Regions from separate parts of the Microbacterium sp. F1-18 genome, predicted to be linked through region 2. Evidence: predicted binding sites of a transcription regulator. Region 2 holds the regulator's gene; the other holds the start of a gene.
The links. Region 2 encodes HspR, which represses chaperone genes until heat shock. Its sites were predicted from a motif close to AAGTTGAGTCNNNNNGACTCAACTT; they were not measured.
Positions count from the first base shown of each region.

Region 1 (14,821 bases), 370 kb from region 2:
TTCGCCACGTCCGCCGCGTGCTGGCTCGCAGCCGGTGCAGCCCACCACACGGTCATGACGACGGCGGTCGGCATCGAGGTGTTCCGCGACTTCGCCGAGATCGCCGGGACGGAGCTCGTGGTCATCGACGACGACACGACGGTGCGAGGATTCCAGAAGGAGCTCCGCTGGAACCAGGCCTACTACCGCCTGGCCCGCGGACTGTGAGCTCTGAGAACCAGAATCGAGAGGGGACGCCCGTGGCGGCATCCGGAACGTCGTACGTGCTGCGATTCGGCGACGCCGAGGCGATCGTGGCGAGCGTGGGAGCGTCGCTGCGCTCCTTCCGGGTCGCCGGACGCGACCTCGTCGTGCCCTACGGCGAGGACGAGGTGCGTCCGGGTTACCGCGGCGCGACGCTCGCGCCGTGGCCGAACCGGGTCGTCGACGGCCAGTACGAGGTGGACGGCACGCGCTACCGCCTCGCCCTGACCGAACCCGAGCGGCACCATGCGCTGCACGGCCTGGTGGCCTGGCTCGACTTCGAGCCCTTGGTCGTCGCCGCCGATCACGTGACGCTCGGCGCCACGATCGTCGCGCAGACGGCCTACCCGTGGACGGTGCGCGTCGAGACGACCTACCGGCTCGGCGCCGACGGATTGACGCAGACGGTGCGCGCGACGAACGAGAGTACGGATGCCGCGCCTTTCGGCACGGGGCCGCATCCCTATCTCGTCGCCGGGTCGTCGCCGCTCGACGAGTGGACGCTCGAGCTTCCCGCCGCACGCGTGCTCGAGGTGACGCCTGATCGGTTGTCGCCGGTCGCGCTGGCCGATGTCTCGGATATCGCCGAGTTCGACTTCCGAGAGCCGCGGGCGCTGGGCGCCGTCGAGATCGACCATGCGTTCACGGGGCTCTCGCGTACCGATGACAGCGTGGCAACCGTGCGGGTGACCGATCCGTCGGGCACCGGCGTCGCGATCTCGTGGGATTCCGCGTGTCCCTGGGTGCAGGTGCACACCGCCGACCTTCCCGGGGGACCGGCGCAGCCGGGGCACCGTGCGGGTCTCGCGGTCGAGCCGATGACGTGCGCGCCGGATGCGTTCAACGCCGCACGCTACGACTACGACGCGGGACTCATCTTCATCGCTCCCGCCGAGACGGTCGAGGCTTCCTGGCGCATCAGCGCGATCTGATCCCGCGGCTGGGTCGCCGAGCGCCGGGTCTCAGTGACTGTGCTCGGTGGAGAAGAGCGGGTGGTCGGAGTGGCTCGGCGCAGCGCGGCCGGCCTCCGTCGCGCCCAGTGCCGGTGTGACGAGTCCGGCGACGATGACGCAGCCCGCGACGAGTCCGATGACGCTCGTCCGTGGTGCGACTCGGGCGTCGGCGGGAGAGGTGTCGGCTGACGCTGAGCGCGCCCGCCGTACGACGGCCGCCGCCGCTACGCCGTACGCGACGTGGAGAAGGGCGGTCACGCCGACGGCGTGCACGCTGATGCGCATCGGGTCCGCCGCAAGAGCAAGCCCCGACATCACCGTGCCGACGACGGCGATGGCCATCGCGACGCGGGGAGCGACGAGGCGGCCGCGCGTCAGGGCGGCGACGCCCCAACCCAGGGCGGCCGCCCCGACCGCGACCGCCAGGGCACCGACGCCGCGGTCGGCGGCTCCGGTGCCCTGGGTGATCATGCCCGCGCCCACGCCGAGCTGGAGCAGGCCAGCCCCCCACGCGGCGAGCGTGGGCCAGGAGCGGGTGAGCGCGGCGGCGTTCATCAGATCGCGGCCGTGCGCGGGGCGGTGGCGCGGTCGGTGCCGAGGCCGACACCCAGCAGCACGAGGGCGCTGGCGAGGTGGAGGAAGTGGTCGGCGGTGTTCAGGGCGAGCACGTTGGCGGCGCTGTCCTGGATGAAGAAGCCCACGATGCCGAGAAGCAGGTAGGCGGCACCGACCGTCGTGTTCACGCCCTTCGCGGCGCGGACGCCGGAGAGGCCGCCGATGAGCAGCGCGGCGCCGATCAGGAGGTGCGCGATGTTGTGCAGCGGGTTGACCTCGAAGATGCCGAGCAGCAGGCCACCCTCGGTGGCGATGAAGTCGACGCCCGCGGTCACGGTGAAGCCGAGGAGGCCGACGAGGATGTAGACGGCGCCGAAGATGATCGCCACGAGGCGGTTCGGTGATGTACGCATGAGGGTTCCCTCCCATTGGGCGACGGATGTCGCGGTGCTGCGGTTGTTCGGTGACAGTGGCAGATCGGTTTGCCTCTGGGTGGGCCCGGGGCGTCCGATCTTGTGTGGTCGTCGATATCGATGGGGAGTAATGCCCAGGCCGTGACGCGAGGCTACGGTCAGCGACTTCACGGCTCACAGGCCTTGTGCTGCCTTCATGGGCGGTGGTAATGAGAATCGTGCGATTCGAGACGACGCTGTCCCAGTTCGGGAACAACACCGGCATCGAGGTGCCCTTCTCGGTGCTGGATGCCCTAGGCGGTGGGCGTCGTCCCGCCGTCTCCGTCACCGTCAACGGCTTCTCCTTCCGCAGCACGGTGGGTTCGATGCGCGGGCTCGCGCTGGTGCCGTTCTCCGCCGAGCGGCGGCGCGAGAGTGGCCTCGCGGGCGGGGATGCCATCGTCGTCGACATCGAGCTGGATGAGGCGCCTCGAGAGGTCGAGACGCCGGACGATCTGGTCGCCGCGCTGGCCGAAGCGGGGGCGACCGCGGCGTTCGACCGTCTGGCGCCGAGCGCGCGCAAGGCGCACGTCGTCAACGTCGAGTCGGCGAAGACGCCGGAGACCCGTGCGAGACGGATCGCGGCGATCATCACCAAGCTCGGATGACACCTGGGCCCCATAGGATTGGGGTGAGGTGAGGAGGGGCAGCGTTGGCCACCCGTCAAGCGCGTACCAAGAGCTCGGAGATCGTCGCCGAAGGGCTGTACATCGCCTCCGCGGCGACCCGCCTGGCGCTCAAGAACGCCATCCTCGTCGACATCCTCGCCGACGGGCGCGATTTCGAGCCCGATCGCTTTCTCGACGACGCCCGCGATGCGCTGATCTCGCTCGCGGAGGAAGCCGAGGCCGACGCCGAGCGCACTCACCGAGAACGTAAGGCGGCGAGCGGCCGCTACAGCGACTCGAGCGGCACCCACGATTACCGCAGCCGCGATGTGTCGAACCTGCGACGGCGGCGCAAGCAGTCGCTGCGCATCGCCAAGGAGCTGCGTGAACGCGCGGCGGATGAGGGCGAGCTGCGCAAACTGATCGCCGACGCGCGCGAGGCCGCGTGGTCCGAGGTCGCCGGCAACATCGACCGGACCCTTCGCATCGAGGCGGCGCGGCCGGATCTCGAACCCGACTACGAGCGCATGCGCACGGCGCGCATGCAAGCTCTACGGATGGTCGATCTTCCGCGCTTGCGGTCGCAGCGTCGCAACGCGCAACGGCAGGTTGTCGAGCGCGACGAAGCCCTCGATTCCGCGGCCGCGCCGGTGATCGACTAGCCGTTCCGCGCTCGATTCGCTCTTTGTGCGAGAGCGGGCTATGCTTGACGACGGCCCGGGAGACATTCCAGGCCATGCGCCCGTAGCTCAATGGATAGAGCATCTGACTACGGATCAGAAGGTTAGGGGTTCGAGTCCCTTCGGGCGCACACTGTGTTGAGACAGTGAACGAGAAGCCTCCGCTCTGCGGGGGCTTCTTTGTTTCTCTGGCGCCATCTGGCGTGACAGCGTCGAGGACTTTGTTGTAGCTGTGTACATTCTCGGTGGCCATCGCGTAGCGTGGGCTCGTGACCGAACGGAACTGGGCCGGAACACACACCTTCGCCGCCGAAGGCGTGCTCGTGCCGACGACGATCGCCGAGGCGCAGCGACTCGTCGCGTCTCACGACCACGTCAGATCGCTGGGGACTCGGCATTCCTTCAACGACCTGGCCGACGCTGCCGGCGTTCTCCTCGACCTGACCGGGATCGATCCCGACATCGTCATCGATGAGGCGGCCCGCACCGTGACCGTGGGGGCCGGCACGCGGTACGCCGTCGTCGCTCGGCACCTCGCCGATCACGGGTGGGCGCTGCACAACATGGGGTCGCTGCCGCACATCTCCGTCGGGGGCGCGACGGCGACGTCGACGCACGGATCAGGCGATCGCAACGGTTCGCTCGCGACCGCCGTCCGCGCGCTGGAGTTCATCGACCCGGACGGCGAGCTGCGCACGGTCTCAGCGGGCGACGACGACTTTGCCGGGAGCGTCGTCCACCTCGGCGCGCTCGGGCCGGTCGTGCGCCTGACGCTCGCGATCGAACCCACGTACCGGGTTCGCCAGGACACGTATGCCGGGCTCACGTGGGACGACCTCTTCGAGCGGTTCGACGAGGTGACGGCATCCGGGTACAGCGTCAGCGTGTTCACGCGCTGGAACACGGCCGATGTCGGCGAGGTCTGGATCAAAGAGCGTCTCGACGAAACCTCGGCTCCCGACATGGCGGAGCGGCTGCTGAGTGCCCGTCGCGTGAGGACGAAGGCAGACTCGCCGGCCGCGGACGGGGTCGACAACACCACCGAGCAGGGTGGCGTGCCCGGCGACTGGTGCGAGCGTCTGCCGCACTTCCGTATCGACGCGACGCCGTCCAACGGCGACGAGATCCAGACCGAGTACTGGGTCGACCGGGCTGTGGCCGTCGAGGCCATCGCGGCCGTTCGTTCGATCGCCGACCGGGTCGAGCCGGCACTCCTCGTGACCGAGCTGCGTACCGTGGCGGCCGACGACCTCTGGCTCTCGCCCGGGTTCGGACGCGACAGCGTCTGCATCCACTTCACCTGGAAGAACGAACCGGATGCCGTTCGGGCGGCGATCTCTCACGTCGAGCGCGTGCTCGCACCGTTCGACGCTCGTCCGCACTGGGGCAAGGTCTTCTCGATGCCCATCGGCGACTCGCTTCCGCGCCTCGACGACTTCCGCGAGCTTGTCGCGCGGGTCGACCCGAACGGCAAGTTCTCGGGGCCGTACCTCGAACGGGTGCTGGGTATCCCGGCGCGGTGACCTGCCGCGCCGACCGGTCGCGTCAGGCGAACGGTCGAGACGCGTCGATGATGCGGCTGAGATCGACCGCGGCGCGGGTCCACGGCGAGATGCGGCCGTCGCTGGGCGTGGGTGCCGCCTCGACGACGCGGGCGAGTGCCGTCTCGGCCTCCTCGACCGCCGCCGGGGTCGCGGGATCGCGCACCGGCCGTGCCACCGCCCGCGCCGTGGCCCGTACCGCCTCGGCGAGCTCGGCGCGCAGCGGCTCTGCATCCGGGGTCAGAGGGAGGGCGTCGATCCCCTCGGCGAGCTCGATCGTCTGGCGGACGGTGTTCTCGAGCGCTCTCAGGCGGCGCCCGTTCTCGGCCTCGATCCCGCGGCGTCGTCGGGCGAGCGGGTGGGCTTTGCGGCTGCGGGCGGCCTCGCGCACGTCGGCCGAGACGGCGTCGAGGATCTCTTGGAGATAGCGCTGGCCGGTCGCGTCGGTGGGCGCGCTGTCGGCGACGGAGGCGGCGAGCATCTCGAGGCGGTCCGAGACCGCGTCGCGCAGCTGCGACAGGCGGGTGGAGGCGCGTCGCAGGTACAGGGGCGGAACGATCGCGAGGTTGACGGCGACACCGATGACGACGCCGAACGCCATCGTGACGAGGTACGACACCGAGAAACCGCCGGCGTCGTTCGCTCCCAGCAGCAGCACGAACAACGCCGCGATGGCGATCCAGTCCCGGCCGGTGCCGAGCGCCCGGATGCCGCCGACAGCCACGCCCGCGGCGACGACGATCGCGACACCCAGGATGCGGGGGCTCGGGCCCGAGACGATCCACAGGCCCGCGAGCCCGATCGCGATGCCGATCGCCAGCCCGCCGACCGCTTGCAGTCCGGCCTTGGCCGAGTCGGCGATCGTCGGGTACATGCTGACGAGCACGCCGAGCGGTGCGTAGTAGGAGTACTCGTCGTGCGCGAAGGGGACGAACGGTGCGAGGTACCAGGCGATGGCGGCGGCGAGGGCCGTCTTGCCGGCCAGCAGCAGGCGCGAGACCGCGAAGGCCTCGCCGCCCGCGGTTCGCGCGGCGGCTTTGAGCGACGCCAGACGGGGGTGGGGTGCAGTGGTCATCGGTCGCGACGATAGGTGCGCCCCGGGTTCTCGCATATGCCCTTGACGTCGCCGGGCTCCTGCGGCAGATGCTGGCGTAGCCTGGGGGTGTGAGCGCTTACGTCTCGGCGTTCGAGCTGTTCTCCATCGGTGTAGGACCCTCGAGCTCCCACACGGTCGGACCGTTGCGCGCTGCCCGCGCCTTCGCGGTGGGGCTCGAAGCCGGTGGCCGGCTGAACGAGGTCGAGCGCGTCGGCTGTGTGCTGTACGGGTCGCTCGGGGCGACCGGGATCGGGCACGGCACGCCGGATGCCGTGGTCGCGGGGCTGCAGGGCCACGCGCCGGAGACCGTCGATCCCGATGTGGTTCGCGCGGCGTGGACGGACTGGGTCGACGGAGCGGTCCTTTCGCTCGCGGGGCGGCACCCGGTGTCGTTCTCGCGAAGCGACGTGTCCTTCGAGCCGCGGACGCGACTGCCCGAGCACCCGAACGCGATGACGCTCAACGCCTGGGATGCCGCAGGCGTGCTCGTCGCATCGGAGACCTACCTCTCGGTCGGGGGCGGTTTCATCCGCCGGGCGGGGACGGGCGAGCAATCGCACGCCGATGGTTCGCCGGGCCGGGATGTCGCATGGCCGTACCGCTTCGGCAGTGCCGCAGAGCTGCTGGAGCTGTGCGATCGCGATGGCCTGAGCATCGCCGGGCTGGCGCGCCGCAACGAGGAGGCGCTCCGGCCCGAGGCCGAGGTCGCCGCCGGCCTCGACGCGATCTGGGACGCCATGGCGGGGTGCGTCGAGGCGGGCCTGCGCGCCGAGGGCACATTGCCGGGGATGCTGCGGGTGCGGCGTCGCGCAGGTGCGATGCGCGCGCAGCTCGAAGCGGCCGAGGCCGCCGGTGGGCGCGAGCTCCCGGGGGAGTGGCTCGGCGCTTTCGCGCTCGCCGTCAACGAGGAGAACGCATCGGGGGGACGCGTGGTCACCGCGCCCACGAATGGGGCCGCGGGCATCCTCCCCGCCGTCGCGATGTACTGGTGGCGGTTCGCCGCGGAGTCGCGGCTCGGGTCGGAGGAGCTCGATCGCCGGCGCGGCATCCGGCGGTTTCTGCTGACCGCGACCGCGCTCGGCTCGCTCTTCAAGGCGAACGCGTCGATCTCGGGCGCGGAGGGCGGCTGCCAGGCGGAGGTGGGTTCCGCGTGCGCGATGGCGGCGGGCGGTCTGACGGCAGTCATGGGCGGCAATAGCGCGCAGATCGAGAACGCTGCTGAGATCGCCATGGAGCATCACCTGGGGCTCACGTGCGACCCGGTCGGCGGCCTCGTGCAGATTCCATGCATCGAGCGGAACGCGATCGCCGCGTCGACCGCGGTCACCGCGGCGCGCCTCGCCCTGCGCGGCGATGGGCAGCACTACGTCTCGCTCGACGCCGTCGTCGAGACGATGCGTCAGACCGGGATCGACATGTCGCACAAGTACAAGGAGACGAGCGAAGGCGGTCTCGCCGTCAACGTCGTCGAGTGCTGAGTGGCGCCCATGTGCCCCGCTCGTCGGGGCGCTGTTCGCCGTGCGAGAACCCTTGGCACTCGATGGGGTGGAGTGCTAATCTGTATGCAGTTGAGCCGCTAAGGCTCAACTTTCAGATCTCAACACGAAGCATCAGAGAAGGGAAAGATCGATGGCTACTTACGACCCGTTCCGCGACCTCGACCGCATCGCCTCGAGCCTCTTCGACACGCGCCGCGGCCCCCGTCGCATGCCGATGGACCTCTACCGTGACGGCGACCACTACGTGATGACCGCCGACCTGCCCGGCATCGACCCGGGTTCGGTCGACATCGACGTCGACGGCCAGCTGCTGACGATCCGCGCCGAGCGCACGCTCGCGAGCGGTGACGGTGTGAAGTGGATCACGCGCGAGCGCGAGGCCGCCAGCTTCCTGCGTCAGCTGAACCTCGGTCAGGGCGTCGACACCGAGGGCATCGCCGCGACCTACAACAACGGTGTCCTGACGGTGACGATCCCGGTCAGCGAGAAGGCCAAGCCGCGGAAGGTGGAGGTCACGACCGACGCCGCCGCGCCGGTGGTGCCGATCGAGAACTGATCGACAACTGATCGCGCAGGACCTGCCGAAGCGCATGTCGTGACGCGTTCACGGCGCGCGTCGAGCGCACTGCATGACGGGCGGCCGCAGCCCCTTCGGGGGCGCGGCCGCCCTTTGCGTGTGCACAGCGACGGCAGGGTCTCAGGGTCGTCGCGGACTGACCTCAGAGAGGCAGCGATGCGTCGAGGCAGCGATGCGTCGTGGGGCGCGCTGGCATAGTTTCGCCACGCCTGGGAAAAGTCGTGGTGCGCGCGAGTGCGCGACGCACCGGCTCAGAAGGGTGGTGGTTCGGGTGGCGGTGCCCCGCCAGTTCGACCGCCCCGCGGTGGATCGGTCGTGTCGGTCGGGTCGGTGGTGAAGCAGACCGCGGGCACGGGTACGTCTTCTCGGTAGACCCTGCCGAGGGGTGAGGTCCATTCCAGGACTCCGCCACCAACCTGCCGCACTTCCCATGTCGTGAATTGCTTCATGGAGTGGTGTCTCTGGCACAGGTGGGCGAGGTTGTAGATGTGGGTGTGGCCGCCGAGGGCGTAGTCGATGGTGTGGTCGAGTTCGCACCGGATCGCGGCTCTGCGGCATCCGGGGAACCTGCAGTGCTGGTCGCGTGCGGTGAGGAGTTTCTTCATCGCGATGGTGGGTCGGTAGGTGTCGACCTCGACCGGGGTGCGGGTGACCGGGTCGATGAACAACCGGTCCCACTCGGAGACCTGTCCGGCGAGGTCACGCGCCGTGTCGGCGTCGATCAGTCCGGCACCGACAGCGTCGGCGGGGTGCTCGTCACGGCCTATCAGGGTCTCCGCGGTGAGGGTGACCTGCACGCGCGCCCGGATCGCGCCGAGCCCGCCGGCCCGGTCGGTTCCGTAGGTCGGGTCGACCACCGGTGCTCCGCCGAGGACGAGGTCGCCGAGGATGTCGGCCCGCAGCTGGTCCATGGTTCGGGCGTCTGGCGCCGCATCCTCCCCGGCGGCATCCGCCGCGTCAGCCTCCGGGCTCGCCCCGACCTCATTCGCCCCACCGCAACCACCCGCATCCCGGGCGTCCTTCACCGACTGTCCCATCTGGGTGAGCCGATCGAGCATCCCCGTGGCGATGACGGTGGGGAGGTTGGCGACGAGGTTCGACATCCCGTCGGCCCCGTGGAAGACCCGCACGCACCGCTCCGCCGCCGCAGCCGTGTGCCGCTCCGTGAACGACTGGGGGTGCACCCGCGCCGCCAAAACCTCGAGCGCACCCCGCACCCGAGACGGCACATCCCGCTCGCACACGCCGATCGCCGCTTCCGCGAACGACTCCCACACCTCGTCCGGCAGCCCCGCCCCGACCCGCACGATCACATCGACGTGTCCGCGTTCGATCCGCCGTTCCACCCACGCCTCGAACACGGCGGGGTAGTCGTCGATGACGGTCATCGCATGGTCGATCTCGCCCTGCAACCGCCGATCCGTCAACCGGGCCATCCCCGCGGCCTCGGCCGCAACCGATCGCAGCTCCATGTCGGAGGCCATGCCCCGCACCCCACCGTGCCGGGCCTCCCGCAACGCCGACCGGCCCAGATCGGCCAACGCACGCATCCGCGCGACCTCGCCGGCATGGACAACATCGAGCGCTTCCGCGAACCGCGCAAACGCGAGCACCTGCGCGGGCGCGGCGTCATCGCATCGCACCCCACCCATCTCGCCGCTCGCTGCCATGTTCCCATTGTGGCAGCGGGGTACGACATTCAGGTCGAACTTTTGTGCGACTGTGAGGGCAATTGATGACGGCGCCGCTGGGGAGGAGCAGGCGCCCGGCACTCCGGCCCCGGCGACGCCGCACCCGAACCGAGCCAAGGCCCGTCACGAACCGCCACGCCACCACCCGCCCGAAAGTCACCGGACCGGGCGCCGCAGATCAGGAGAGTCGGCGCAGCTTCGTCGTGAGCTGCTCGAGCTGCTCCAGTTCGTCGGTCGACAGCACCGACATCCGCTCGGCGATCGAACGTCCGTGAGCTGCCGCGAGGCGGCGGAACGCCGAGACGCCTTCGGGTGTCGCGGTGAGCATCGCGCCGCGGCCGTCGGTCGGGTCTCCGCATTTGGTGATGAGCCCGCGCGCGACCATCCGGTCGACGAGCCGCGACACGCTCGGCTGGCTGATGAGCATATTCGCCGTGACGTCGCGCAGCCGCGCACGATGACCGGCGCCACGCACGACGGTCAAGAGCACGTCGTACTCGGCTTGCGTGAGCTCGTCGCCGGCGAAGTCGTTGCTGATGTCGTCGAAGATCTCGTGCTGTGCGCGGAAGAGACTCTCCCACGCTGCCACGGCACGACGACGATCGCTCATGGCGACAACTTTACTGCCCGCCTAAGCTGGTCGGCATGATCCGTCGCAGCCGGGCGGCAGTCGCGGTCGCGGTCCTCATGCTGATCACAGCAGTTTTCGCGCTGGCAGCACCGGCCGCGGCATCCGCCGACGAATCCGCCCATCTCGATGCGTTCGTCTTCGACTCGCTGTCCGTCGACTACACACTCACCCGCGAAGACGACGGGACCGCACGCATGCGCGTCGTCGAGACGTTCGTCGCCGACTTCCCCGATTCGGATCAGAACCGCGGCATGCGGCGACTTCTTCCCGAGACCTACAACGGGCAGCCGCTGCATCCCGAGCTCATCTCGGTCACGGATGAGAACGGCGCGGCCCGGCCCGTCGAGACCGACAGCGAGGACGGCACGCTCGGCATCCTGACGCGAGGCGCTGCCTACCTGCACGGCCGGAACACGTTCGTGTTCACCTACGACCTTGAGAACGTCGTCTGGGACTTCCCCGACACGGGACTCGAGTTCTATTGGGACGTCAACGGCACCGACTGGAACCAGCCGTTCCGTCAGGTGACCGCGACGCTGCATGTCGATCCGACCATCGCGGACTCCCTCGCGGGACGTCAGGCCTGCTACGTCGGTGAGCAGGACAGCACCACCGCGTGCCCGGAGATCACCGCGTCGCCGGATGGCGCCACGATCACCGCGTCGGCGTCCGACCTGGCTCCGCATGAGACCCTCACCCTGGCGGTCGGGTTCGAAGCGGGTGCGTTCGAGACCTACGACACCTCGTTCGTGTCGTCGCCTCTCGGATGGCTTCAGTCCGGGTCGGTCGCGCTCCTCGCCGGCGCTACCGGCTGGGCGCTGCGGAACCGGCGCCGTTACCTCCGCGACGAGCCGGGGCGCCCCACGATCATCGCCGAGTACACCCCTCCCCGGGATATCGATGCTCTCGAGTCGGCGGTGCTGCTGAAGAAGACCTCGAAGGCGATCCCGGCCGAGGTGCTCGAGCAGGCGCTCGTCGGCTCGATCCGCATCGTCGACGACGGCAAGCATCGCTGGGGGCGGGCGAAGCTGCAGGCGGAACTGGTCGACCCGAAGCTGGCCGATCAGAACGGCCGGATGCTGCTGAGCGGGATGTTCCCGCACCACCGGCGCGGCGAGATCTACCGTTTCGGCTCGTCCGATACCCGGCTCTCATCCGAGACGCAGCGCGCCCTCAAGCTCGCCGAGGACAACCTCAAGCGGCGCGACATGTACCGCACGGTTCCGGCCGGGGTTCGTGGCTGGCCAGTCGCCGCGTGCGTCGTGCTGGCCGGTCTCGTCATCCTGTTCGGCGCGCTGGCCCTGAGCTCGTACGTGCACCCGGCCCTCCCCGTGGTGGGGATCGTGCTGGCCGCGGCATCCTTCTTCGTCGTGATCTTCGCCGTCTCGGGCTCGCCGCTCTCGCGAGCCGGCGCCGAGACGCGTGATCACCTCCTGGGGCTCGACCTGTTCATTCGCTGGGCCGAAGAAGATCGCATCCGGATGCTGCAGTCGCCGGCGGGCGCTGAACGCGAGCCCGTGGCGACGGACGACCCGCGGGAGGTGCTGCGGATCTACGAGCGGCTGCTGCCGTACGCCGTGCTGTTCGGCCGCGAGAAGGAGTGGGCGGCCCACCTGACGGCGGCGTACGCCGCAGCCGGCGTGACCGCGCCGATCTGGTACTCCGGTTCCGGAGGGTTCGACGCCTCGTCGTTCGCGGCCGGCATCGGCACCCTGTCGTCGGCCGCCGCGTCGTCGTCGTCGACGGCTGGCGGGTCGAGCGGCGGCGGTTCAGCGGGCGGGGGAGGCGGCGGGGGTGGTGGCGGCGGCGCCTGAGTGACCGTCAGTCGGAGCCCCGCCGGGCGTCGCGAACGCAGTTGAGGGCCCGACCGAAGAGGCATTCGGTCGGGCCCTCGTCCCTTTGCACCAAGAGTTTCCTGCAATCACATGCCGGTGGCTGCCACAGCAAAACAGCTACCGTGCGAGCACTCTATAACGACGAGGTAACGACGAGCAAGGGTTTTCCGTTATCTCTTCGTAATCATTGAGAACACTGAGCCTGCGCCTCACCGACGTCGGGCTTTCGGCCTTCGAGGAGCCGCCGGTCTGTCAGGATGAGCGGGTGCACGCCCACGGCCGAGACACCGCCAGCGGACCCTTCGTGGTCACGCTCGTCGTCGACCTGCCGATCGCCAAGCCCGACGCGCTCGAGACGATCGCCTTCGTCTCGGACGGCGTCATCGAGAACGCGGGCACCGCGTTCCCCCGCGTCGGACTCGGCCGGGACGTATGGGCGGAGGTGCAGATCCCGAAGTTCGCCGACCCGCCCCCGCTGGCGGTGGACGTGTGCTCCGACGTGTCGTGGGATGCTGCGGCGACCGAGGCCGCGCGCCTGGCAGATGCACTGCGCCGCGTGGGCTGGTCGGTGCGGTCGCCCCGCTCGGACGAGGTCTGACCCGCGCCCTCGGCGACGCCCACTCGGCGACGCTCACCCGGCGACGGCGAAGAGACCCGCCACGCCGGCGCCGTAGAGCACGAGCACGACGAGCGAGTCGACGCCCATCCCGGCGACGCGCCGTGCGGGCCGGAAGATGAGCCCGACGACATACACGAGGGTCAGCAGCGCGGCCAGCGCCGTGAGATAGATGTCGGCGCCGTTCGCTTGGGGCAGCACGGCCTGCCCCGAGATCAGTGTCGCCACGAGGAACAACACCGGCAGGAAGGCGTTGCCGCCGAAGATGTCGCTCATCGCGAGGTTGTCGTCGCCCTGCCGGATCGCCTGCAGCCCCGTCGAGATCTCCGGCAGCGCGGTGGCCAGCGCGAGGACGGTGGCTCCGAACAGCACGCCCGACAGCCCGATCCCGTCGGCGATCGCGTCGCCGGATCGTTCGAGAACGACTCCCGCACCGAGGGTCGCGAGCGCCGAGACCACGAACACCACGACGACCGCGGGAGTGCTCATCGCATGATGCGGATGCTGCGGCTTCGCGCGCCGGTGGCCCGGCGTGTGCTCGCTCGCGCCCGGCGACGTGCCGTTCTCATGCCAGGGCAGATGCTTCCCGGCGCGCTGCACGAGGAACAGTCCCGCGAGCCAGAGCGCCGCGATGAGCACGACATCGGGGGTCAGCCGTGCGACGACGAGGTCACCGGGCAGCTGGCTCCCCGCCATCACCACGGCGAGCACGGCGACCACGACCACGGCTTCGAGGACGAGGACGAGGGATGCCGCGCGGTAGGTCAGTGGCTTGACCCCGTGCCCGCGCCTGCCGAACGCGTCGAGGATCACCAGCACGACCGTCTGCAGGGCGATGCCACCGAGGATGTTGCCCACGGCGACCTCGAGGTTGCCCGAGATCGCGGCGCTGACGGTGATGGCTATCTCCGGAAGATTCGTCGCCACGGCGAGCACGATGAGTCCGCCGAAGGCACTGCCGATATGCCACCGGTCGTCGAGCACGTCGGTCGACTTCGAGAGCTGGATGCCCGCTACCCACACGACGGCGGCAGCGCCGACGAACATCACCAGGAGCAGCCACAGGGGCAGGTTCGACATGCCCTCAGTGCACACCCGTTCCGCGGCATGCGGGTACCTCTTGCGCTCGCGCGCGAGGGAGACCCCGGTTCAGCCGGGCGGGATCAGCGCAGCCAGCTGGAGCGCCCGAACCGCTCCCACCGCTCGACGATGTGCACGTCTCCGTCATCGGTGGTCTCGAGCACCGTGGCGCCGCCGATCACGACGTGCTCGACACGCGATTCGACCGCGAGGGGGTCGCCCGACCACAGCACGAGGTCGCCGTCGCGACCGGGCTCGAGAGCACCGACGCGATCGTCGAGACGCAGGATGCTGGCGGGGTTGGTCGTCAGCGCCTGCAGGGCGACGTCGGCCGGGAGGCCCTCGCGCACTGCCAGGATGGCCTGCAGCCGGATCTGGTCGATCGGCACAACGGGGTGATCGGTCGTGATCGCGACGGTGACGCCCGCCGCAGCGATCAGGGCGAGGGCCCCGATCGCACGGTCGCGCAGTTCGACCTTCGAGCGCGAGGTGAGCATCGGTCCGAAGATGACCGGGATGCCCTTCTCGGCCAGGACATCGGCGATCTTGTGGCCTTCGGTGCCGTGGTTGACGACGAGGCGGTAGCCGAACTCCTCGGCCAGACGGATCGCGGTGACGATGTCGTCGTGCCGGTGGCTGTGCTGGTCCCACAGGAGCGTGCCGTCGAGCACCTCCGCGAGCGTCTCTTTGCCGAGGTCGCGATCGAATGGTTCGCCCTTGGCTGCCGCGGCATCCCGTTTGGCCACGTAGTTCTGCGCATCGAC
Region 1 is NZ_JBREVD010000001.1:382,003-396,823, reverse strand. It holds gene araA (L-arabinose isomerase) at 1-207, shown strand, start outside; gene ACU6RU_RS01935 (aldose 1-epimerase family protein) at 240-1,175, shown strand; gene ACU6RU_RS01930 (hypothetical protein) at 1,206-1,751, opposite strand; gene ACU6RU_RS01925 (DUF4383 domain-containing protein) at 1,751-2,164, opposite strand; gene ACU6RU_RS01920 (YdeI/OmpD-associated family protein) at 2,374-2,811, shown strand; gene ACU6RU_RS01915 (asparagine synthase) at 2,856-3,473, shown strand; tRNA gene ACU6RU_RS01910 (tRNA-Arg) at 3,550-3,622, shown strand; gene ACU6RU_RS01905 (FAD-binding protein) at 3,761-5,014, shown strand; gene ACU6RU_RS01900 (FUSC family protein) at 5,037-6,107, opposite strand; gene ACU6RU_RS01895 (L-serine ammonia-lyase) at 6,197-7,606, shown strand; gene ACU6RU_RS01890 (Hsp20/alpha crystallin family protein) at 7,758-8,183, shown strand; gene ACU6RU_RS01885 (DUF222 domain-containing protein) at 8,456-9,874, opposite strand; gene ACU6RU_RS01880 (MarR family winged helix-turn-helix transcriptional regulator) at 10,074-10,505, opposite strand; gene ACU6RU_RS01875 (DUF2207 domain-containing protein) at 10,541-12,340, shown strand; gene ACU6RU_RS01870 (hypothetical protein) at 12,627-12,959, shown strand; gene ACU6RU_RS01865 (sodium:calcium antiporter) at 12,993-14,057, opposite strand; gene ACU6RU_RS01860 (amidohydrolase) at 14,141-14,821, opposite strand, start outside.
Region 1: the regulator HspR is predicted to act here: its motif matches at 7,694-7,718, upstream of ACU6RU_RS01890 (Hsp20/alpha crystallin family protein).

Region 2 (14,821 bases):
CGTGACACCGCGACCCACCGAGGTGCGGCTCGAGACGGCGGGCCCACGGGGGCACGGCGAGCTCTCGGCGCCACTCGTCGTGATCGCGGGAGGCGTCGGCGCGCGTGAGCTGGTGTTCCGGCCGGAGGCCCTGCGCCGCACGAGCTACCCCGACCGATATCTCATGAGCGACGCGGACGTGCCCGGTAGAACCGACGCGGAGGTCGCGGTCGTGCACCTCGCGGCATCCGGCGTGCTCGAGTCGTTCCCCCTGCCCGGAGACCGTCGCCGGTTCGTCGCCTGGGACGCCCCGCCCGCGCGGGAGGACGGCGGTTTCGACGAGCCGGAAGCCCGACTGCACCGGCTGCGCGCGGCGATGCGCGAACGCGGCGAGACGGATGCCGCGGACGCGATCACCGACGCGACGGGCTTCCGCGTGCGGCGCGTGCTCGCGCCGCAGCTCCGTCGCGGCCGGGTCGTGGTCATCGGCGACGCGGCGCACGAGATCAGCCCGATCGGCGGACAGGGGATGAACCTCGGCCTCCTCGACGCGGCGACCCTGGCTCCGCTGCTCGCCGACTGGATCCGCAGCGGGGCCGAGCCCGCCGCCGCCCTCGCCATCTGGGAACGCGACCGCCTGCGCTCGGCCCGCACCGCCGGACGGCTGGCCGCCGTCAACATGCGGCTCGGACGCCCCGTGAGTCCCGTGACGCACGCGATACGCACGCGTGCACTCGGGCGGGTGCTGGCCGCGACCGGGTCACTCGTCCCGAACGCCTACGCGATGGGCCTCGACGCCGCCGCCCGATGACGCATCAGCGCAGCGACCCTGCGGCCACCACCAGTTGGGCCGCCAGCACGAGGGCCGCGGCCATGACCAGACGGAACCCGGTGCGATCGGGACCGCGCAGCCGCATCCGCACCACGACGGCGATCGCGAGCGCCAGCACCGCCCCGAAGAACAGCCACGGCAAGACGCCGTCGCTCCGTCCGCCGATGAGCACCGCGATCGCGGCCACGACGATGCCGGCCACCGCGACGACCACCGAAATGGGTGCTCCGAGGCGGTGCGGCAGCCCGCGCACGCCCGTGTCGCGGTCGTCGTCGAGGTCGGGCAGGACATTCGTCAGGTGCACAGCGGCCCCGAGCGCCGCACCCGCGACCGCCGCGAAGGGTGCCGCGAGCGTCGGGGCGGAGGAAGAAAGGGTGGCGAGAGAGGGGAAGAGCCCGAAGCTCACCAGAAACGGCACGACCGACAACGGTGAGGATTTCAGCCCCAGGTTGTACGACCAGGCCGACACGATCGTGACGGCATGCGCGAGCAGCATCCCCCACCCGAGCACCGCCGACAGAGCCAGCGCGATGACGACCGAGCCCGACGCCGCGATCCACGCCGAACGGTTCGAGACCTCACCTCGGACGAGGGGCTTGTCGGTCCGGCCGACAGCGCGGTCGCGCTCGCGGTCGATCGCGTCGTTGGAGATGCCGATCGAGAGCTGACCGAACAGCACGGACGCCACGAGCACCGCCAGCCGCCACGGCTCGAGCCCGGCCGCGAGCCCGAGCGCCAGAGCGAGGGCCGTCACGACGACCGATGGACCCGGGTGTGAGGCGCCCCACAGGGCCCGGACCGTGCGCATAGCCTCAACACTCTCACGCCGCCGCCCCCGCCCCGCGTGGCTTGCGCGCGCCGGCGCACACCGTGCCGGCCGCTTCGCGGCCTGTTGTGGTCGTGCCGGGCGAGGCGGGGTCGGGGCCGGGGCCGGGCCGTGTCGGGCTGTGCCGTGTCGGGCCGAGCCGGGCCGAGCGGGGGGCCGCCAACAGGCTGGATGAGATCAACCGCCATGGGAAACGCCCCCACGCGAGGCTCAGCCTGACGACGGGCGAGCGACCCACGCCGACCACCGGCCACCCGCCGCGCGCAGCTCGCCCCGCTCCGGTCCGGGCACCGCCCGGCCAGCTGTGCCGCCAACAGGCTCAACGGCCTCCGACACCGCGGGAAACACCCCCACGCGAGGCTCAGCCTGACGACGGGACAGCAACCCACGCCGACCACCGGCCACCGGCCGCCCGCCGCCCGCCGCCCGCAGCTCGACCCGCTCCGGTCCGGCCACCGCCCGGCCAGCTGTGCCGCCAACAGGCTCAACGGCCTCCGACACCGCGGGAAACACCCCCACGCGAGGCTCAGCCTGACGACGGGACCCAACACCCAACACCCAGCACCCAGCACAGCCGCCGCTCGCGGCACCGGGGATCAGTCGTCGAGCAGCTCGGCCTCGATCACGTCGTCGTCTCCTCCGGCACCTGCCGGCGCGGCGGGCTCCGCCGCGCCGGCGCTGGTGAGCACGAGCGTGGAACCGTCGGCGGCGACGTCGACTCGCACGATGTCACCGTCGTGCACCCCGCCCGAGAGGATGGCCATCGCGAGGCGGTCCTGGATCTCGGACTGGATGAGGCGGCGCAGCGGCCGGGCCCCGAACACGGGGTCGTAGCCGCGCTCGGCGAGCCAGGCGCGCGCGTCGGGCGTGACGGCGAGCGAGAGGCGCCGGTCCTTGAGCCGCCGCTGCAGCGCGTCGACGGACAGTTCGACGATCTGCGCGAGGTCGTCCTGGCTCAGCGCCTCGAACATGACGGTGTCGTCGAGGCGGTTGAGGAACTCCGGACGGAACGCCTGGCGCAGCAGGATCTGCACCTGCTCGCGCTTCTGCTCGAGGCTCAGCGTCGGGTCGATGAGGATCGGCGAACCGAGGTTCGACGTGAGGATCAGGATGACGTTGCGGAAGTCGACCGTGCGGCCCTGGCCATCGGTGAGGCGACCATCGTCCATGACCTGCAGCAGCACGTCGAACACCTCGGGGTGCGCCTTCTCGACCTCATCGAGCAGCACGACCGAGTACGGGCGCCGCCGCACGGCCTCGGTGAGCTGGCCGCCCTGCTCGTAGCCGATGTATCCCGGAGGGGCTCCGACGAGCCGCGAGACCGAGTGCTTCTCGCCGTACTCCGACATGTCGATGCGCACCATGGCGTGCTCGTCGTCGAAGAGGAATTCTGCGAGGGCTTTCGCGAGCTCGGTCTTGCCGACGCCGGTGGGGCCGAGGAAGAGGAACGAGCCGGTCGGACGGTTCGGGTCGCTGATGCCCGCACGCGAGCGTCGCACGGCGTCGGCGACCGCCTTCACCGCGACCTTCTGACCGATGAGGCGCTTGCCGAGCTCGGACTCGAGTCGCACGAGCTTCTCGGTCTCGCCCTGCAGCAGGCGTCCGACGGGGATGCCGGTCCACGCGGCGATCACGGCGGCGATGTCCTCGTCGGTGACCTGCTCGTTGACCATGCGTTCGGGACCGTCGACGGCGGTCTCGGCGCGCTCCGCCTCGATGACCTCGCGTTCGAGCGCGGGGATCTCGGCGTAGAGCAGGCGCGAGGCCTTCTCGAGGTTGCCCTCGCGCTGAGCGCGTTCGGCTTCGACACGAGCGGCGTCGAGGCGCGTCTTGAGGTCACCGACGCGGTTCAGGGATGCACGCTCCCGCTCCCACCGCGCCTGCAGGTCGTCGAGCTTCTGCTGCTCGTCCTTGAGGGTCGCCCGGAGGGCTTCGAGACGCTCGCGCGAAGCGGCATCCTTCTCCTTCTTCAGCGCGAGCTCCTCGAGCTTGAGCCGGTCGACGTGGCGGCGCAGCTCGTCGATCTCGAGCGGCGCCGAGTCGATCTCCATGCGCAGGCGCGAGGCGGCCTCGTCGATCAGGTCGATCGCTTTGTCGGGCAGCTGGCGGGCCGGGATGTACCGGTTGGACAGGGATGCCGCGGCCACGAGGGCGCCGTCGGAGATCGCCACCTTGTGGTGGGCCTCGTAGCGCTCCTTGAGTCCGCGGAGGATCGCGATGGTGTCCTCGACGCTCGGCTCGCCGACGTAGACCTGCTGGAAACGGCGCTCGAGGGCGGCGTCCTTCTCGATGAACTCGCGGTACTCGTCGAGGGTTGTCGCACCGATGAGCCGGAGCTCGCCGCGGGCGAGCATGGGCTTGAGCATGTTGGATGCGGCGACCGACCCTTCACCGCCGCCGGCACCCATGAGGACGTGCAGCTCGTCGATGAAGGTGATGATCCGGCCGTCGGACTCGGTGATCTCCTTGAGCACGCTCTTCAGGCGCTCCTCGAACTGGCCGCGGTACATGGCGCCGGCCACGAGCGCGGAGATGTCGAGCGACACGAGCTCTTTGTTCTTCAGGCTCTCGGCGACGTCACCGGCGACGATGCGCTGGGCGAGGCCCTCGACGACGGCGGTCTTGCCGACGCCGGGTTCGCCGATGAGGACGGGGTTGTTCTTCGTGCGTCGTGTGAGCACCTGGCTGACGCGGCGGATCTCGCTGTCACGTCCGATGACGGGGTCGAGCTTGCCTTGCCGGGCGCGGTCGGTGAGGTTGATCCCGAACTGCTCGAGGGCGCTCTGCGCCTCCTCCTGTCCGGGCTGTTGCGTGGCGTTCATATCTCTCCTGAAATCTCTCGGCTCAAACTTGAGCCTGTGTGACTCAAGTTTATCACCGTGTTGCTCAGGACGCTACGGCCTCCGGCGCGACACCGGCCACCGAAGCGGCCTCGGGCGTGCAGGCGAAGCGAGCGCGGTATGCCGATGGGCTCACCCCCAGGGCGCGGGCGAAGTTCTGCCGCAGGACGGACGCGGAACCGAAGCCGCTGTCGGCCGCGATCTGATCGAGGCCGAGATCGGTCTGCTCGAGCAATCGCTGCGCGCGCAGGATCCGCTGCCGCCCGAGCCACGCCGCCGGGGTCGTCCCGTAGTCGGCCTTGAATCGTCGGGCGAACGTCCGCGGCGACATGTGCGCGCGCGAGGCGAGCAGATCGACGGACAGATCGAGGTCGAGATTCGCGATCATCCAGTCGGTGATCGGCGCGAGCGACAGCGACGACGCCTCGGGAAGGGGACGGGCGATGAACTGGGCCTGTCCGCCGTCGCGGAGGGGCGGAACCACCATCCGTCGGGCGATGGTGTTCGCCGCCTCGGCGCCGAGCTCGATGCGCAGCAGGTGCAGGCAGGCGTCGAGGCCGGCCGCCGTGCCCGCCGAGGTGATGATCCGGTCCGACTGGACGTACAGCACGTCGGGATCGACCTCGATGCGCGGGTACATGCGTGCCATCGTCTCGGCGTAGCGCCAGTGGGTCGTCGCGCGCTTGCCGTCGAGCACACCGGATGCCGCCACCACGAAGGCTCCACTGCAGACGGTGAGCACCCAGGCGCCGCGCTCGACTGCGCGACACACCACGGCCGTCACCCGCTCGTCGACGGCATCCCAACTCTCGCGCGGGATGGGTGTGATGATCACCAGGTCGGCCTCGTCGGCGAACTCGAGGCCCGCGTCGACGTTGAGCGAGAACGCGAGGTTGGCCGGAACCACGCCGGGATCGGGCGTCACGACACGGAAATCGAAGTTCGGGATGCCCTCGTCGGATCGGTCGAGGCCGAACGCCTCGCACGCGAGGCCGAACTCGAATGGCGCGAATCCGGGCTGGACGACGCAGGCGACCGTGTGCATGGCAGGATTCCTCCGAATACCGTCTCGTCCGCCAGTGTCGGCAGGATGACGCCAATCGTAGCGTTTCTGCCATGGATTCCGACTTGCTTCTCGTCGCCGTCATCGTCGCTGTCGTCGCTGCGTCGATCGCCACCCTCGCGGTCGTCGCGCGCGACGGTTACCGCCGTGTGCCCACCGACGCGTCGCGCCTACCTCGGCCGGCGGAGGTGGCCCCGGGGCCTCGCGACGGCGGGCGCCCCGCGACGAGGATCGCGGCGGACGTCAGCGAGCGCGGAGCGCGCGGGCGCGACGGGATGCCGCGAGCAGTCGCGACGCCGATTCCACCCAGGTGAACCGCGCGATGTGGGCGCGGCCCGCCGCCACGAGCCCCGCACGGGCAGCGTCGTCGTCGAGCGAGACGACGGCCGCCGCGAAGGCACGCGGATCGCGCGGCGGCACGTAGAGCGCCCCGTCGCCGCCGACCTCGTGGAAGATCTCCATGTCGCTCACCACCGCGGGCGCTCCGAGCGCGAGAGCCTCGGCAATGGGCAGCCCGTAGCCCTCGTCCAGGCTCAACGTCGCGAGCATGCCGGCGTCGGCGAGGAGCGCCGCGTACTCGGCATCCGTCACCCCGCCGTGGAAGACGATGCGGGCGTCGGCGGGCGCGAGCTTCTCGAGCTCGGCGCGCCGGCCGTCCGAGATGCGGCTCAGCAGGTGCAGTGTGCGACCCGGCAGCCACTGCATCGCCCGGACGAGCGTCTCGACGTTCTTGTAGGGCATGAACGAGCCCATGTAGACGATGTTCCGCGGCTTGGCGGCCCCCGGCATCGCCGTCGCCGGTGCGAGGTCGGCCAGACGCTGCGGAGCGTTGGGCAGCACGACCACCTCGCGCTTGGTCAGCTTCACGTCGGCGAACTGCCGCTTGCTCGTCTCGCTCACCGTCGCGACGAGGTCAGCGGCGTTGAGCGTCGCCCGCTGCGGCGCGTACGAGAGGTGGAAGAGGCGCCATCCCAGACGGACGAACCACGGCAGGTCGCGCGGAGGTGTGCGGTGCCGGTAGTAGATCGTGTCATGGAGCGTCAGGATCAGCGCGAATCGGCGACCGAGGGCACCGATGGTCTGCATCGGCGAGTAGACCACGTCGGGACGGTGACGGTTCAGACGCAGGGCGGCGAAGGGCTCGAGCATCGAGGTCGGTGCGTGCAGCACGACGTGGGGGGCTCCCTCGGGCAGGAACGCGATCTGCGCGGGGTCGTGCACGATGAACGTGACCTCGACGTCCTCGGCGGGCGCCGCCGCGAACACTGCGTGCGCGAGCTCGTGCGAGAACCGGCTGATGCCGTCGTGGAAGTCGGTGCGGATGTAACGCGCGTCGAAGAACAGCCGCATCGTCACGCGTCGAGCGGCTCGCCGCGGTAGAGCTTCTCGAAGGTGTCGAGAGTGCGCTCGATGTCGTGGATCTCGACGCCGTCGAGCGAGGCCTGCTGCATCCGCAGGTACTCCTCGGGCGATGCGGTGAGCACCCGACGCAGCTTGTCCGCGAGATCGTCGACGTCGCCGGGTTCGAAGAGGTAACCGTTGACACCCGACTGTACTAGGTGGGGCAGCGCGACGGCATCCGCCGCCACGATCGGCAGCCCCGAGGCCATGGCCTCCATCGTAGCGATCGACTGCAGCTCGGCGATCGACGCGATCGCGAACACATCCGCCCGCGTGTACGCGGCACGCAGGTCGGCTTCATCGGTGCGCCCGAAGAACGTGACGCGATCGCTGATGCCCAGCTGCTGCGCGGTCTGCTCGAGGTTCCGACGCTGGTCGCCGCCGCCGACGATGTCGAAGTGGACGTCGAGCTCGGGCGCGAGCTTGGCGACGGCCTTCAGGGTGACCTCGACATGCTTCTCGGTCGTGAGGCGACCGACGAACAGGATGCGACGGTGCTCGCGCGGGGTGAGGTCGGGGGTGTAGTTGCGCTTGTCGATGCCGCAGCTGATCGGGATGACGCCCGAGATGTCGATCGTGTCCTCGAGGAACTCCGCGGCCTTGCGGGTGGGGGTCGTCACGGCGCGCGACATCAGGAACGTGCGCTTGGCGTCGTCCCAGCAGAGCTTGATGATGATCTTGTCGAGGAACGGCGGGAGCGTCGTGAAGTCGATGACGTTCTCGGCCATGACGTGGTTGGTCGCGACCACCGGGACGCCGCGCTTCCTCGCCTCGCGGGTGAGCCCGCGGCCGATGACGATGTGCGACTGGCTGTGGACGACGTCGGGCTTGACCGAGTCGAGGATGCGCCGCGCGTAGTGCTTCGAGCGCCACGGCAGCACGAAGCGCAGCCAGTCGTGCGGGTACCAGCGCCATCCGGGGAGGCGATGGACGGTGAGGTCCGCGCCCTCGATGTTCTCGGTGAAGACGCCCGACTGCGAGTGCTTCACGCTCGGCGTCACGACGTGGACATCGTGACCGCGAGCGGCGAGGCCGGCGGAGAGCCGCTCGGCGAAGCGGGCGGCTCCGTTGACGTCGGGGGCGAAGGTGTCGGCGCCCATCACGATGGTCAGAGGTGCGCGCGAGCTGGCGGCGGGAACACCCTCGTTCGTCGTGGATTCGGTCACGGGTCAGGCCCAATCTGTACGGCGGAGTGCCGCCGGCTGTGGCCGACGCGGCGGCCCCGAGCTTACCCGAGCGGTCTTGAAGCTTCCGGGAGGCGGCCCGGCGTTGAGGCAAACCGGCCGCACGGGCTGCACGGCGGGCGGACGCGGGAACCCCGGCGGCATCCCTAGGCTGGGGTCATGGCCCGACTCGAAGCCGATGCCGATCCCGCCCGCTGGGTTGCCGTCACCGAATCGTTCGGATTCTCCGGACGCCGCGCCCGCAAGCGCGCGATCGGGATGCTGCTGAGCCAGGCCAACGCCGCGATCGGCGCCGCGCCGCGCCCGGGCGGGCGGTTCGCCGCGTGGGCCGCGAGCCAGGCGGTGCCGATGCTGATGCGACGCGCGAACGGCCGGGTGCGGGCCTGGATGTGGAAAGCCGACCCCGAGCTGCTGGTCGTTCTCGCGCAGATGCAGGAGGCGACGGCGCAGGTGCGGGCGGCGCGGGCGATGATGCCGATGGAGTACGACGACACCGAGGACTTCCGCTCCCCCTACCTGGGGGTGGGCGAGAAGCTCGTGATGACGCTGCCTCCCGATCCGAGGACGCCGCCGTTCGTGTCGTACACGTGGGACACCGGCACCCACCTCGTGACGCTGTCGGCCGTCTGCAGTGACCGCGAGCGCGTGGGAACGGTGCTCGACGAGCTCGATCATCTCGCCCGCTCGCTGCGCGTCGTCGACGATCTGACCCTCGACGAGTCCGCGGGCACCCTGCGCCTTCCTCCCGCCTGACCCCCTCCGCCCCCTCCGCCCCTGCCCGATCGCCGACCCGACGCAAGAGGTCGCCGAATTCCGGCCGGAGCGACCATTCGTGTCGGGTCGGCGAGGGGTTGGGGGGGTCAGCTGGTCAACGCTTCGCGCGCACGGAGGAGGACGGCGCGACGCCGCGCGCCGCGGTGGGTTCTGTTCACGCGGATGACGCGCCAGCCGAGACGTGCGAGGTCGTCGAGACGGTCGACGTCGCGGCCGTACTGCGCGTCGTCGAGCCGATGCTGCTGACCGTCGTACTCCAGGAGCACGCGCCGCTCGGCGTCGACGAGGTCGCCATAGGCCACGAAGCGCCCGGCCTCATCGCGGATGACCGCGTTGACCTCGAAGGTGGTCATCCCGAGGTCCTCGGCGTCGAGTCGCAGCTCCGTCTCCGCAACGGAGTCGGTGCGTTCCCGGCAGCGTTCGTGCGCGAGTCGGAGCGCGCGTACGCCGCGCCGACCGGACCACGCCGCCACCGCCCCGCCGAGCTGCTCGATGGACAGGACGGGATCATGCCTGCGCATGAGGGAGTCTGCCGCGATGACGAGCTCGCGTTCGCCCATGAGCTCGGCCGATTGGCACCAGGCGACGGCCGGACGCGCGATCGGAACGGGTCCGAACCGCCACCGACTCGCCGCGGCGGCTTCGTGACCGCGCACCCCCGCACCCCGGGCGCGCCCGAGCGGTCGCGGCGCCGCGACGTCCACCTGCGTGCGCAGCCGCTCTGGAATCCAGCCGCCGACGAGAGCCACTGCCGTGGCATGGCTGATGTGCTCGCCTGCGCGCAACTTCGGCAGATAGGCGGTCACCAGCGCGCGCACGTCCATCACGGGTGCACGCGAGCGGATGCCGCGGAAGGGCACGGCCAGGTCGGCGGAACGAAGTCTGCCCCGCGTCACACCGGTCGCGCGCGCGGTCCCAACCGTGAAGGCACCCGGCAGCGCCTCGGGGAGCTCAGCAGGAATGCGTGCCACCCGTCCAGACTGAAGCTCTCTCGCCCTCTCCCCGCGATATCCCCAGCCCGTTCACCATCCGGTCTCCCCCACCCTCGCCTGTGCAGGAACCCCGCCCACCCCGCCCCACCCTGAACCGACCCGAATGGCCGCTCCGCACGCCGGATAACGACCCTTTGTGTCGGGTCGACGGGGCCGGCTGAGGCTACGGGGCCGGCTGAGGCTACGGGGGCGGCTAGGACTGCGGGGCGGTGGGCGGGGCGGCGGGGCGGCGGTAGAGCACGACCTCGGTCGCGCGGCGGACGCGCGCGCCGTGGCGCAGGGTCACGACGGCGCCGGTCGCACCCGCGGCGAACACCCGCGCACCGGGGCGCTGCTGCATCTCGTCGCGAAGACGCTGCTCGAGGTCTCGCACCTCACGACGAAGGCCCGCGACCTCGTTCTCGAGCTCGAGGATGCGCGCGATGGCGGGCAGGCTGATGCCCTCCGCCGACATCCGAGCCACCTCACGCAGCTGACGGATGTGCCGCAGCGAGTATCGCCGCGACCCGCCCTGCGTGCGCCCGGGCACCACGAGCCCCAGCCGGTCGTACTGCCGGAGGGTCTGCGCGTGCATGGCGGCGAGCTCCGCCGCGGCAGCGATCGCGAAGATCGGGGCGTCCTCGTCGATGTCGTCTTCAGCCATGGTTGGTCACCTCCTGGGCGTCGAGATCGTCGTCATCCGGCCCGCCGCACCAGTCCCGTGGCGAACGGGTGCGGCGGGTCGACGACGGGTGTGTCAGCCGCGCGCCTTGTTCATCAGGTCGGCACGCGGGTTCTCGCGGGGTTCGACCTCCGCGAAGCGCTCGAGGGCCGCCCGGGCTTCCTCGTCGAGGTGCGCAGGAACGGCGACCTGGACCTCGGCCAGCAGATCGCCGGTGCCCTTGGACGTGCTCACACCGCGACCCTTGACCCGCAGGACGCGACCCGACGGCGTGCCGGGCGCAACCCGGAGCTTGACGGGGTCGCCGCCGAGCGTCGGAACCTCGATCGTGGCGCCGAGGGCGGCCTCGGTGAAGGTCACCGGAACCACGACGCGCAGGTTGAGCCCATCGCGCGTGAACACCGAGTGCGGGCGGACCGTGACGGCCACGACGATGTCACCCGGCTCGCCGCCGTCGGGCGAGGGCCGCCCGCGGCCGCGCAGCCGGATCTTCTGGCCGTCCTTGACGCCTGCGGGGATCTTCACCTTGAACGGCTTGCCGTCTTCGCCCTGGAGCGTGACGGTGTCGCCGCGCACCGCCGTCGCGAAGTCGAGCGTCGTCCGAGCGGTGACGTCGGCGCCGCGCTGCGGGCCGCCGAAGCCCTGGAATCCGCCGGTCGAGCGGCCGAATCCGCCCGTCCCGAAGCGGCTGGATCGGCCGGACTGCTGGTTGAACATCGCGAAGATGTCGTCGAAGTCCGCGCCGCGCGCTCCGGCGCCGCCTCGAGCCCCCTGGTTGAAGGCGCTGAAGACGTCTTCGAAGCCACCCGCGCCCTGGCCACCCGCGGTGAAGCGGGCGCTGCCCGACCCCATCGCTCGGATCTGGTCGTACTCGGCGCGCTGCTCCTTGTCGGAGAGCACGGAGTACGCCTCGCTGATCTCCTTGAACTTCGCCTCGGCCGCAGCATCGCCCTGCGTCGAGTCGGGGTGGTATTTGCGCGCGAGCTTGCGGTAGGTCTTCTTCAGGTCGCTATCGGAGACGTCCTTGGATACGCCCAGCACCTTGTAGAAGTCCTTATCGAACCAGTCCTGACTGGCCATGTCGTTGCCTCCTATTCGGTCGGCACGGCGACGACGACCTTCGCCGGACGCAGCTCGATGCTGCCGAGGCGGTAGCCGACCTCGACGACCTCGAGGATCGTCGGCTCGGCCGTGCCCGGGGTGGGCGCCTGGAAGATCGCCTCGTGCTGCTGCGGGTCGAACGCGTCGCCCGCGGCGCCGTAGGACTCGACACCCAGTCGCGCCACGACCCCGCGCAGCTTGTCCGCGATCACCGCGAGCGGCGATCCCTCGACGAGGTCGCCGTGCTTGTCGGCACGGTCGAGGTCGTCGAGCACGGGCAGCAGGCCCTTGGCGACCGAGCCCTTGGCGCGCTCGATCTCGACCTCGCGCTGCTCCTCGGTGCGCCGACGGTAGTTGGCGTACTCGGCCTGCACGCGCTTGAGGTCGAGCACGAGGTCGTGCTCCTCGGCAGGCGCTTCGGCGACGGCGGCCTCGTCGGACTGCGTCGCGCCGAGGATGTCGTCGATGGTCAGTTCGTCGTCCGCAGCCGCGGCGTCCGCGGCATCCGTTGCTCCGGTGGCCTCGTGCGCGTCGGGGCCGGACGCCTGGGCGTCCGACCCCTCCCCGCCGAGGACCTCGTCTTCGCCGTGCGGCTCTTCGAAGTCCTTGTTGGTCATGATTACTTCTTCTCGTCCTCGTCTTCGACGACCTCGGCGTCGACGACGTCCTCATCGGATGCCGTCGCACCGGCGTCACCGGTCGGAGCGTCGGTCGGGGCACCCTGCGCCTGGTCTGCCTGACCCTGCGCGTAGATGGCCTCACCGAGCTTGCCCTGCGATGCGTTGAGCTTCTCGAACGCGGTCTTCACGGCCTCGTCGTCATCACCAGCGAGTGCGGTCTTCAGCGCGTCGACGTCACCCTGCACCTCGGACTTGACGTCCTCAGGCAGCTTGTCGGCGTTGTCGGCGATGAGCTTCTCGATCGAGTACGACAGGGTCTCGGCCTGGTTGCGCACCTCGGCTGCCTCGCGGCGCTTCTTGTCCTCTGCCGCGTGCTCCTCGGCCTCACGCACCATGCGCTCGATGTCGTCCTTGGGCAGCGACGAGCCGCCGGTGATCGTCATCGACTGCTCCTTGCCGGTGCCCTTGTCCTTCGCCGAGACGTGCACGATGCCGTTGGCGTCGATGTCGAAGGTGACCTCGACCTGCGGGATGCCGCGGGGTGCCGGCGCGATGCCCGTGAGCTCGAACGTGCCGAGCGGCTTGTTGTCGCGGGTGAAGTCGCGCTCGCCCTGGAAGACCTGGATGGCGACCGACGGCTGGTTGTCGTCGGCGGTCGTGAAGGTTTCGCTGCGCTTGGTGGGGATGGCGGTGTTGCGCTCGATGAGCTTCGTCATGATGCCGCCCTTGGTCTCGATGCCGAGGCTCAGGGGGGTCACGTCGATGAGGAGGACGTCCTTGCGCTCGCCCTTGAGGACACCGGCCTGCAGGGCGGCGCCGACGGCGACGACCTCGTCCGGGTTCACGCCCTTGTTGGGCTCCTTGCCGGCTTCCTTCTTCACGAGCTCCGACACGGCGGGCATGCGGGTGGAGCCACCGACGAGCACGACGTGGTCGATGTCGCCGACCTTGATCCCGGTCTCGCGGATGACGTCTTCGAAGGGCTTCTTCGTGCGGTCGAGCAGGTCCTTCGTGAGGTCCTCGAACTTCGCGCGCGACAGCGTCTCGGAGAGCGACACGGGGCCCGAGTCGGTCAGCGAGAGGTACGGCAGGTTGATCGAGGTCGACTGCGAGCTGGAGAGCTCCTTCTTCGCCTGCTCGGCGGCCTCCTTGAGGCGCTGCAGGGCGATCTTGTCGCCCGAGACGTCGACACCGGTCGTGTCCTTGAACTGCTTGATGAGGTACTCGACGATGCGCTGGTCCCAGTCGTCGCCACCGAGGCGGTTGTCACCGGCCGTGGCGCGCACCTGGATCGTCGAGAAGTCGTCGTCCTTGCCCACTTCGAGCAGCGAGACGTCGAAGGTTCCGCCACCGAGGTCGAAGACGAGGATGAGCTCGTCTTCCTTGCCCTTGTCGAGGCCGTAGGCCAGCGCGGCGGCGGTCGGCTCGTTGATGATGCGCAGGACGTTCAGGCCCGCGATCTCGCCGGCCTCCTTGGTCGCCTGGCGCTCGGCGTCGTTGAAGTACGCGGGCACGGTGATGACGGCATCCGTCACCGTGTCGCCGAGGTACTGCTCGGCGTCGCGCTTGAGCTTCTGGAGGATGCGAGCCGAGATCTCCTGCGGCGTGTACGCCTTGCCGTCGATCGCCTGGGTCTTCCAGTCGGTGCCCATGTGGCGCTTGACGGAGGTCAGGGTGCGGTCGACGTTGGTGACGGCCTGCCGCTTGGCGGTCTCACCGACGAGGACCTCGCCGTCCTTGGTGAATGCGACGACCGAGGGGGTCGTACGGAGCCCTTCGGCGTTGGCGATGACCTTGGGCTCGCCGCCCTCGAGGACGGCCACGACGGAGTTCGTCGTGCCCAGGTCGATACCCACTGCACGTGCCATGAGTTGTCTCCTTACTTGCGGTTCTGATGGATCTGAAGTCTGCGGCGGCCCAACCTGAGCCGCGATGACTCAACTGTACTCGCGCACCGAAACCATGTCAAGAGAAGTTGAGTCAGGTCGTATCAAGTTCATTGTCGGATGGCGAGGTGCATGACGTCCACCTGAGCCAATTCTGAGCAACCCTGAGGCACGATCATCGGATCCTCTCAGCGGCGCGCTATATGTTGAGTCCACTCATGACAAGAAGCGTGAACCCGAACTCGCCTCTCGTCGACTCCGAGCCCGTGATGGGCGGTCGTCGAGCGTTCCCGCGTGCCCGGAGGCACCGGTGACGCGCAGCGCCGTCGTCATCGAGGATGACGACGACCTCCGCAGCCTGCTCAGCCAGACCCTCGAGCAGCACGGCTTCGCCGTCCACGCCTTCCCCGACGGCCCCGCCGGAGTCGACGCCGTCCGCCACCTGCGTCCGGACCTGACGACCGTCGACGTCAAGCTCGACGGCATCGACGGTTTCGAGGCGGTTCGCCGCATCCGGGCCTTCCACGACGGATACGTGCTCATCATCAGCGCCGTCGACGACGAGACCGCGACGGTCGAGGGCTTCCGCAGCGGAGCCGACGACTACGTCATCAAGCCCTGGCGCCCCTACGAACTGCGCGCCCGCATCGACGCCCTGATGC
Region 2 is NZ_JBREVD010000001.1:752,187-767,007, forward strand. It holds gene ACU6RU_RS03500 (FAD-dependent oxidoreductase) at 1-790, shown strand, start outside; gene ACU6RU_RS03505 (UbiA family prenyltransferase) at 795-1,619, opposite strand; gene ACU6RU_RS03510 (ATP-dependent Clp protease ATP-binding subunit) at 2,234-4,459, opposite strand; gene ACU6RU_RS03515 (helix-turn-helix domain-containing protein) at 4,524-5,522, opposite strand; gene ACU6RU_RS03520 (glycosyltransferase family 4 protein) at 5,784-6,890, opposite strand; gene ACU6RU_RS03525 (glycosyltransferase) at 6,893-8,041, opposite strand; gene ACU6RU_RS03530 (hypothetical protein) at 8,285-8,878, shown strand; gene ACU6RU_RS03535 (hypothetical protein) at 8,986-9,870, opposite strand; gene ACU6RU_RS03540 (heat shock protein transcriptional repressor HspR) at 10,085-10,534, opposite strand; gene ACU6RU_RS03545 (DnaJ C-terminal domain-containing protein) at 10,628-11,632, opposite strand; gene ACU6RU_RS03550 (nucleotide exchange factor GrpE) at 11,644-12,270, opposite strand; gene dnaK (molecular chaperone DnaK) at 12,273-14,141, opposite strand; gene ACU6RU_RS03560 (response regulator transcription factor) at 14,470-14,821, shown strand, end outside.